3 regions of the Clostridium sp. AF36-4 genome follow, and region 1 is predicted to be linked to each of the others. Evidence: predicted binding sites of a transcription regulator. Region 1 holds the regulator's gene; each other region holds the start of a gene.
The links. The regulator LexA, encoded in region 1, represses DNA repair genes until DNA is damaged. The targets are predictions, from matches to a motif close to CNAACANNTGTTNG.
Positions count from the first base shown of each region.

Region 2: the regulator LexA is predicted to act here: its motif matches at 1,550-1,563, upstream of uvrB (excinuclease ABC subunit UvrB).
Region 3: the regulator LexA is predicted to act here: its motif matches at 1,977-1,990, upstream of DW005_RS07295 (putative DNA modification/repair radical SAM protein).

Region 1 covers NZ_QTVH01000008.1:37,935-41,221, reverse strand. The annotation lists gene mutS (DNA mismatch repair protein MutS) at 1-263, opposite strand, end outside; gene DW005_RS05960 (SH3 domain-containing protein) at 296-1,060, opposite strand; gene lexA (transcriptional repressor LexA) at 1,243-1,857, shown strand; gene rsfS (ribosome silencing factor) at 1,988-2,341, opposite strand; gene nadD (nicotinate-nucleotide adenylyltransferase) at 2,361-3,287, opposite strand, start outside.
Region 2 covers NZ_QTVH01000018.1:45,253-48,539, forward strand. The annotation lists gene uvrB (excinuclease ABC subunit UvrB) at 1-1,408, opposite strand, end outside; gene DW005_RS14355 (hypothetical protein) at 1,613-1,741, opposite strand; gene DW005_RS10000 (hypothetical protein) at 1,738-1,965, opposite strand; gene DW005_RS10005 (response regulator) at 1,969-2,157, opposite strand; gene DW005_RS10010 (TspO/MBR family protein) at 2,249-2,725, opposite strand; gene DW005_RS10015 (NUDIX domain-containing protein) at 2,801-3,287, opposite strand, start outside.
Region 3 covers NZ_QTVH01000010.1:67,732-71,018, reverse strand. The annotation lists gene DW005_RS07300 (TIGR03915 family putative DNA repair protein) at 1-580, opposite strand, end outside; gene DW005_RS07295 (putative DNA modification/repair radical SAM protein) at 574-1,956, opposite strand; gene DW005_RS07290 (SLC13 family permease) at 2,110-3,287, opposite strand, start outside.

The sequences.
Region 1 (3,287 bases):
TCACAAATCGCTACTTTATAGCCCCGCTCTACCAAACGGTTAATATATGTCTCCGCAGAATGAAACGGGACACCACACATGGGTGCCCGCTCTTTAAGACCACAACTCTTTCCGGTCAGGGTTAATTCAAGTTCTTTGTGTGCACATATGGCATCATCAAAAAACATTTCATAGAAGTCACCTAACCGGTAAAAGAGAATACAGTCTTTATATTCATTTTTCGTTTCCATGTACTGCTGCATCATTGGCGTTAACTGTTCCATGGTCTTTGTTACCTCTTTCGCAATATTCCAATCTATTCTGTTGTATTAGCAGTCGGCTCTGGAGTCGGTACCTGAGTTGGTGCTTCTGTCGGTGCCTGAGTTGGCGCTTCTGTTGGTGCCTGAGTCGGTTCTTTTGTAACAACAGTACCTGGCGTTTTCGTTGCTTTCGGCATCTTCGTAGCCTTTGGCGATTTGGACGCTTTTGGTGTCTTCGTAGCCTTTGGTACTTTTGTAGCCTTTGGTGTAGCCGTTGTACGAACCGGTGTCTGAGTCGGTCTTGGAGTAACTGTCTCAATCGGTTTTGGTTTATCAACAGAGAGATACATCGCATTGATATAACCTTTCTGTCCATTATATTCAACTTCCATCCATTCTTTCTTCTGCAAACCAGAGAAAGTCAGTTTTGTCGATGCCGGAACTTTTGCCACAACACTTGCCGTCAAAGACGGTTCGGAACGCATATTAACAGTCGATGTCGTATAACCTTCCGTTGCCTTTGCCAGTTCCTCATCCACCTGCGTATCGGCATCATCTTCACGAATCATCGTATTTTCATCCGGTGTCTGTGTTGGCTCCGGACTTTCTCTTACCGTAACAGCACTGTCCGATACAGCAGAAGCATTAGCCTCTTCATCTGTAACCGTATTATGATTAAAGAAAGCAACCGAAATATAATAGCCAATTCCAATCACTAACGCAAGTGTAAGTACCACGCTAATACCAAACATACTTGTCTCAAATACTTTATGTTCTGAACTCAGCATTCTGCTAAAAAAGCCTTTTTTCTCGTTTTTCATTCCCATTTACACTCCTTATCTTGAATATCTTTGTTTATTATAACCATTCTGTCGTCATTTGTCTATGATAAATTCCATTTTTCGCAAAAAAGCGAACATTCGTTTGACACATATAATAAATTATGATATATTTAAAAAGCAAACAATTGTTTGTATTTTACTAATTTTTTAGGAGGTTTCTTATGGGAAATGGCAGAATATCAGCAAAGCAGGCTGAAATATTAGAATACATAAAAGCACAAATTTTAGAAAAGGGATATCCACCGGCAGTACGGGAAATTTGTTCAGCTGTTCATTTAAAGTCAACATCTTCAGTACACTCTCATTTGGAGACATTGGAAAAGAATGGTTATATCCGCCGTGACCCGACGAAACCACGTGCAATTGAAATTATAGATGATGATTTTAATTTATCCAGGCGCGAAATCCGCAACATTCCATTGTTAGGACATGTTGCCGCCGGTGCCCCATTATTTGCGGAGCAGAATATCGAAAATTATTTTCCAATGCTTGCAGACCAGCTCCCTGCCGGTAACTTATTTATGCTTGATGTCCGCGGTGAAAGTATGATAAATGTCGGTATTTATGACGGTGACAAAATCATTGTGCAGCAGACTCCTACTGCCAGAGACGGCGATATTGTAGTTGCATTAATTGATGATTCCGCCACGGTAAAAACTTACTACAAAGAAAGCGGACGTTACCGTCTCCAGCCGGAAAATGATTCTATGGAGCCAATTTATGTAAACGAAGTAATCATATTAGGAAAAGTAATCGGCTTATACCGCTTCTTCTAAACTTATATCACAAAAACAGAGCATATAAAATCTTTTTATTGCTCTCTCGAACAAAATGCAATAAAAAAATTCCATGTGTAAGAGGCTTATAACGCGAAGCGTTATCTTATCTCTTACGCATGGAATTTTTTTATAATTCTTCTCTCGAAATCTTCTTTCCATCTTTCCAGATTCGCTCTAAATCATAAAACAAGCGGTCTTCTTTGGAAAAAACATGAACAATTACATCGCCATAATCCATCAAAACCCAGGAAGAATTTTTATTCCCCTCAATTCTCTTGCTTTTATAGCCGGCTTCTATCATTTTTTCCTCGACTAAATCCGTCATGGCATTTAACTGATTCTGATTTCTTCCATTTGCAATTACCAGATAATCTGCAATTATCGAAATTTCATCGACTTTAAGTATCTCAATGTCCTCTCCCAGTTTTTCATCCAAGGCATCATAAACAATCTGTACCATTTTTTTCGACTGATTTTCCATCTAACGTTTCCTCCTGATTCTATTTTATTGTGAAATAATAATGAAACGCTTCCAGTGACATTTCATCAATCGGCATCTGATTCTCTTCTAAATACGTTAATGTGTTTTTTAAAATCATACCTGTTGCCTGATTCAAATCAAAAAAGGCTGTCCTTCGAATTCTTTCAAGCGGATATGGTTTGCAGTCCATATCACGGTTTGGCTCAATATAATCCGCAATGTAAATTATTTTCTCTAATGTCGTCATCTGCGACTTGCCGGTTGTATGACAGGCAATGGCAGAACAAATTTCATCATCTTCTATGCCATATCGAAGCACCGCTAATTTAGCACCTAATTTCCCATGAATTACAGCAGGGGTACTTTTTTCGGACTCAGACAATGGAATTTCCAGTTTCTCACATAAGGCAAATATCTCTTCATTCGTCAGATATTTCGCACAGTCATGCAAAAGACCGGCTAATTTTGCTCTTTGCAGTGAAACATCATCATGCATCATGGCAAGATTTGCCGCCATATTGGCAACTCCTAACGTATGAACAAATCGTTTCGGCCGAAGCGATGCCGCTAAGCAGTCCATCTGTTCTTTTTCGTTTTTAGGTATTTCAAAACTAGAGTCACCATATAACCGGTGCATCTGAATATAACGTACCACAGGCTCCGGACAATATCCAATAATTGACTTTCCCTTTTTAATACGTTTTCGGATTTCATGTGAAGAAATTGACATGGCAGGTATTTTCAGTGGACGAAAATCTCCATCTAACCGTTCACTTAACTGCTTGCAGTACTCTTTCGTCTGCTCATAGGAAACCTCATCCCGTGAGGCAGCCAATATCGTACACAATTTCACAATTTTTTCCGGATGATACCACTGTTCAAACTGCGCTAAAGAGTCGCCACCCATAATAAAATAAAAGTGCGCATCTTCTCTTTCTTTCTTTAA
Region 2 (3,287 bases), on a different contig from region 1:
GCACCCCGACTTCTTTTAAGTATTTTGTTAAATCCTCTGCCATTCGTTTTGTCAGCGTCGTAACGAGAACCTTTCCCTTCTTCTCGGTAACCTTTCGAATCTCTCCGAGTAAATCATCCACCTGTCCTTTAACCGGTCTTACATCAAGTTCCGGATCCAACAGCCCCGTCGGACGAATAATCTGCTCGGTACGAAGCAGCTCATGCTCTGTCTCATACGTCGAAGGCGTTGCCGAAACAAACATCATCTGATTAATATGCCCCTCAAATTCCTCAAAGTTCAGAGGGCGGTTACTTTTGGCAGAAGGCAGGCGAAATCCATATTCTACAAGTGTAGATTTCCTCGACTGGTCCCCGGCAAACATCCCGCCAATCTGTGGAATCGTAATATGCGACTCGTCCACAATAATCAAAAAATCATCAGGAAAATAATCCATCAAAGTCATCGGCGTTTCCATCGGCTGTAACCCATTTAAATGCATGGAATAATTCTCAATGCCGGAACAAAAACCGGTCTCCCGTAACATCTCAACATCAAAATGTGTCCTCTCAGAAATCCGCTGCGCCTCAATCAATTTATCCTCACTCTTAAAATACTTCACGCGCTCATCCAGTTCTTTTTCAATTCCCGCAATCGCACGCTCCATCTTATCCGGTGCCACTACATAATGGGATGCCGGAAAAACAACCATATGCTCTAAATCGGCCGTCGCCTCTCCGGTCACAACATCAATTTCCTGAATCCTGTCCACTTCATCTCCAAAGAACTCAACCCGAATCGCACGGTCACTTGCCGATGCCGGAAAAATCTCAACTACATCACCACGCACACGGAACGTGCCACGATGAAAATCCATATCATTCCGCGTGTACTGAATATCAATCAGACGCCGAATCACTTCATCCCTATCCTTTTCCATGCCCGGACGCAGAGAGACCGTCATATTTTGATAATCGATTGGACTACCCAGTCCATAAATGCAGGAAACACTCGCAATAATAACCACATCACTGCGCTCAGTCAGTGCCGCTGTCGCCGAGTGGCGCAGTTTATCAATTTCGTCATTGATTGCCGAATCCTTTTCTATATAAGTATCCGTTGAAGGCACATAGGCTTCCGGCTGGTAATAATCATAGTATGACACAAAATATTCTACCGCATTCTCCGGGAAAAATTCTTTAAATTCTCCATACAGCTGTGCCGCCAGTGTCTTATTATGCGCAATCACAAGCGTCGGCTTATTCAATTTTTCAATCACATTTGCCATTGTAAAAGTTTTACCGGAACCGGTAACACCAAGAAGGGTCTGAAACTGATTTCCTTCCTGAAAGCCTTTCACAAGAGCATCAATCGCCTGCGGCTGGTCACCGGTCGGCTGATATTCGGAATGTAATACGAAATGGTCCATCGTTTATTTGTCCACCTCCGTCTGGATGAATTGGTATAACAACATAGGGAACAAATCATATGATTCATTCCCTATCGATAGGTCGTTCACTACTCGTGATACAAGTATAGCACATTGAAAAATGTATTGCAACGAAAAAAATGAACATTTGTTCGTTTTCTTAATTTCCCCTCCCTTAAAATTTTCTGCTAACTGTTCCATACTTTAAAAGTCTTCTGTAACATCATTAATAAATACATAATAGACATCCCCATACATCTCTGTATGCACAAACCGCCCATAGTCAAGCACTGTCTTCACCGTACCATCCTTATATATAATGCGGTATTTCACCCGGTCAACGCATCCATTTCCAGCTCCGAAATCATATCTTCACTTTCCGTCATATGAATAATATTTTCCACACGCATTTTTACAAGTAATGGACTGTACGGCTTAACAATAAAATCCGAAACACCCAGTTTTAAACATTCTTTTTCATCCTCTTCACCATCTAATACTGTCGTAACCAAAATCGGTATTCTGTTGTAATCAGAATTGTTTTCAACGTGTTTCAAAAACTAAAAACCATTCATAACCGGCATCTGAATGTCTAATAAAATCGCCGATATGCTTTGAGCCTCTTTCTCTAATATATCCAGTCCATGCTGCCCATTTGCAGCCGTCAGCACTACATAGTCCTCCTGCAATATTTCTAAAAGGAACTGTCTGTTTATTTCATCATCTTCAATTAAAAGAAGTGTTTTCATTCGTTTATCCTTAATCTTATCTTATTTGTAAATATTTTTATGGTACAGATATTATATCGGCGGAAAATTTATTTTGATTTACTATGAACAACTATTTTTTCATCCACCACACCGACGCATTTAAAACCGCTGCAAAAATCACCCACAAAAGATAGGGAATCTGAAGCCATGCAGCCACCGGGTCAATGAGGCGCCATACAAGTATCATCATAAAAATCAACAAAAGCATAATGAGAAGCCAGACAAGGGCAAATCCATAGGCCTGCAGATTAAAGAAGAAAACGCCCCACATAAGATTAAAGAATAATTGTACCCAAAACAAATTGAGTCCGATTGTTTTTGCCATGCTTTCTTCACTGCTAAAAATACGGGCAAGTCCGATTCCCATCAGGGCATACAAAATCGTCCAAACAATTGGAAACAGCACTGCCGGCGGAGAAATAACCGGCCGAATTCCCATACCATATTCTGCTATGCCATCCCGAATTACAAATGCTCCTAATGCGCCCAAAAGTTCAATCAAGACAACGGTTCCAAGATACAACTTAACCTCTTGTTTTTTTAACATAAATATTCATTTCCAGCACCACATTCTTTGTACCAATATATTTGTCAAACCGGGAAAATATACCGCAATAAAAAGCTATTCCAGGCCTTTACGAAACCGGTCAATCATCGTTGCCGTAAGGCTTAATAGATTTTTATCTTCTTCAATTTTATCCCGCTTAACAAAGCGCGCCGTTGCAAGTTCCGTTTCGTCAATTGTAATCGAAGTACCGCCATCTACTTCGCAGTAATAGCCAAGTAAAAGATTCGAGTCAAAGCCCCATGGCTGGCTGTCAAAATAACGGATATTTTTCACACGAAGTCCCACTTCTTCCTGCACCTCACGCACGACCGTCTGCTCCGGTGTCTCACCAATTTCACAGAAACCGGCAAGCAGTGCACGCCCTTTGTAGGGACGGTCTGCATACGTGGAAATCAAAATAGAATCCTCATGAATCAACCCGATAATCACCGCTGGGGCAATCTTTGGAAAAATCAAATTTCCACAATGCGGGCACCTCTTCATCCGCTCCTTTTTATCATGCACGGTTTTTGTACCACAGCGCCCGCAAAAAACATTGTCG
Region 3 (3,287 bases), on a different contig from region 1:
CCGTTTTGTAATTTGCTTTATGAAGCAGCACCGTACGGTGCACGGTATCTGCAATCACCCACTGCTCACCGGCAAAGCGATCCGCAAAGTGGTCGGCTAAATATGGCAGAACTTCACTCTTAGGATTTATTCTACCAAATAATGTGCCATTTTCCAATTCCTCAAAACGAAGTATTTCAATAAAAAAATGTGATTCATTTGTAAAATTCCGCTCAATCGCAAATAAGGTCTGCATATAAGGGGCTGTGAGATGGCTCATAACCGCCCTTCCCATCCGAAGTCCTTCCTGCACAAACCGGTAAATAGCATCCGCCTTCTGCACCTCATAAGAGCCGCAGCAGCGATGAATAAAATCATATGCCTCCTCTGAAATTTTGCGACGGATGGTGCGCGCTACTTTCACCGCATGCTCAAAATTTGTCACAACTGTGTGATATTCGCAAAAAAGCTCCATATTCCGCCCCTCTGTATCAATCACAACTTCATTATGCTCGTGGGGATAACCCTCCTCATAGGCACGGTATATCGCCGAGAAAATCCCTTCTGCACTGTTTTCACACAAATAAATATGTCTTACCATCCCTGCATCACATCCTCTAACATCATCTGTCTTCCGGTTCCCTGCGCCTCAATTTCCTTTGGAAGACGTTCCTTCAAGCCAAGCAGGTTAGCAAGAATAAATGTGCGGTTTAAGCGGATTGGAATCATCATATGCCCGTGACAAGTGATAAAGTACATCGCCCGTTTTAATACAACACCAAATTTCTTTAACGCATTAAAATCGAGCGTTCCTCTTCTTCGTGCCATTATAATACGCCTTGCCGATTTCACGCCAATCCCCGGCACACGTAACAATGTATGATAGTCTGCCTTTTCCACCTCAACAGGAAATGAATCCAAATGATACAGCGCCCAGTTACATTTGGGATCTACGGAGACGTTTAAATTCGGGTTTTCTTTTGTAATAATCTCATCCGCTCGAAACTGATAAAACCGCATAAGAAAATCTGCCTGGTACAGCCGGTGTTCACGCAGAAGCTCCGGTCCCCTCTCTTTCGTATCGGGCAAACGAGAATCCCCTGTTGTATTCACAAATGCCGAATAGAATACACGCTTTAAATCAAACTGCTGGTATAACGCCTGTGCCATATGGACAATCTCATAATCCGTCTCCTTTGTAGCTCCAATAATCATCTGCGTACTCTGCCCCGCCGGCACAAACCTTCCATCCTGATGAAACTCCTGCAAAGTCCCACCGGAAACCGCCGGTAACACAGTCTGGCTTTCCGACTGATACAGAGAAAGACGCCGTCTTTTTTCAATTCTCGCATCCTGCAGTAAAAGGCTCTCACTTCTGCCAACCTGTATCTGGCGCATTGGTGTCAAAATTTTCTTCCGGCTCTTCTGCGGTGCCAGCAAATCAAGCCCCTTCGCCGTCGGCAGTTCCATATTTGCGCTCATGCGGTCAGCAAGCCACCCGGTCTTCTCAATCAAAAGCGGATCCGCTCCCGGAATCGCTTTGACATGAATATATCCATTAAATTTATACTTCGTGCGGAGCAGATAAATCGTCTGGTACATCTGTTCCATCGTATAATCCGGATTCTTCTGAATGCCGGAACTTAAAAACAATCCCTCAATATAATTGCGGCGGTAAAAGGAAATCGTAAGTTCCGCAATTTCCTCCGGTGTAAAACCGGCGCGTTTCACATCATTGGACATGCGGTTCTGACAATATTTACAATCATACACACACTCATTGGTCTGCAAAATCTTCAAAAGAGAAATACACCTGCCATCTGCTGCAAAACAATGGCAGATTCCCCCGGCCACGGTATTTCCCATCATCCCCTGTCTCCCTTTCCGGCTGCTTCCGCTCGATGTGCAGGCAACATCGTACTTTGCCGCATCTGTCAAAATTTCTAACTTTTCAAATATCTCTTGTGTCACTGCCATACCTGCGCCTCCTTCTATATCGAACGTTTGTTCTATTATAGCGCAGCTTTTTATTTTTGTAAAGTATATCTTTTAAATTTTCTTCTCATGTACGCAAAAAAGCCCCCTCGTCTCGTGAACATATCTCATCACAAAACGAGAGGGATTTCTTTTCTACATCATCAACAAATCGCCATATCGAATAAAAATGACAATCATTGAAATCAATACAACAATCAACGTCGCCGGTACTGCCGCTTTACAGTATTTTCCCCAGCCAATTCTATGACCTTCTTTTTCCGCCACGGAAATACCTACCACATTTGCCGAAGCGCCAATCGGTGTAGCACTACCGCCGATATCCGTCCCCATCGAGAGTCCCCAGGCAAGAACCGGCAAAAATCCAGCCGGGCCGCCGGCACCTAAACTCTTAATTACCGGAACCATCGTTGCTGCAAACGGAATATTATCCACAAGGGCACTTGCTACCGCTGACAGCCAGATAATAATTCCTATCATTAAGAAACTATTTCCACCGCTGATTGTTTTAATCGCATCGGCAATTAATTCCAAAACACCGGTTTCTTCCAGTCCACCAACGACAACAAACAAACCAATAAAGAATAAAATGGTCTCATAGTCCACTTTTTTCAAGATGGTAAGCGCATGTTTTCCCGCTGCCAAAAGCGTAAGAACCGCAATCAAAACACCAATAAACGCAACCGTAAGTTTCGTCTGCGCATGTGTCACTAAAAGAGCAACTGCCAGCAAAAAAATAGCAGTGCTGATTACAAAACCTTTCTTATCATGAATGGCTTTTGACGGGTCTAAATCCGCTTCCGTAACTTCAATTTTTCCTGTTTTCACTTTCAAATCCTTGCGGAAAACAAAGTAAAAATAAATCACAATTACAATCAGGGAAATACCGGCAATCACACCGGTATTCGACACAAAATCCGCAAAACTGTAATGAAGCGCTGTTCCAATAATAATATTCGGAGGGTCTCCACACATAGTCGCCGAACCGCCCAGATTTGCGCAGAAAATTTCTGCCATAATCATCGGCACCGGATTGAATTTCAAAAGCGATGACAATTCAATTGTCACAGCCGCCAAAAACAAAATCACCGTAATACTGTCGATAAACATAGCAAGAACTGCGGACATAATCATGAATGTAATGAAAATCGGAATGGTGTTGAAATGAACCATCTTTGCGATTCTCATACAGAGCCAATCAAAGAAACCAACTCTCGCCATACCTTCCACCATAATCATCATACAGGCAATGAAAATAACGGTTTCCCAGTTAATTCCAATCCCGGATTCCGCAGCCCCTGAACCCTGATACC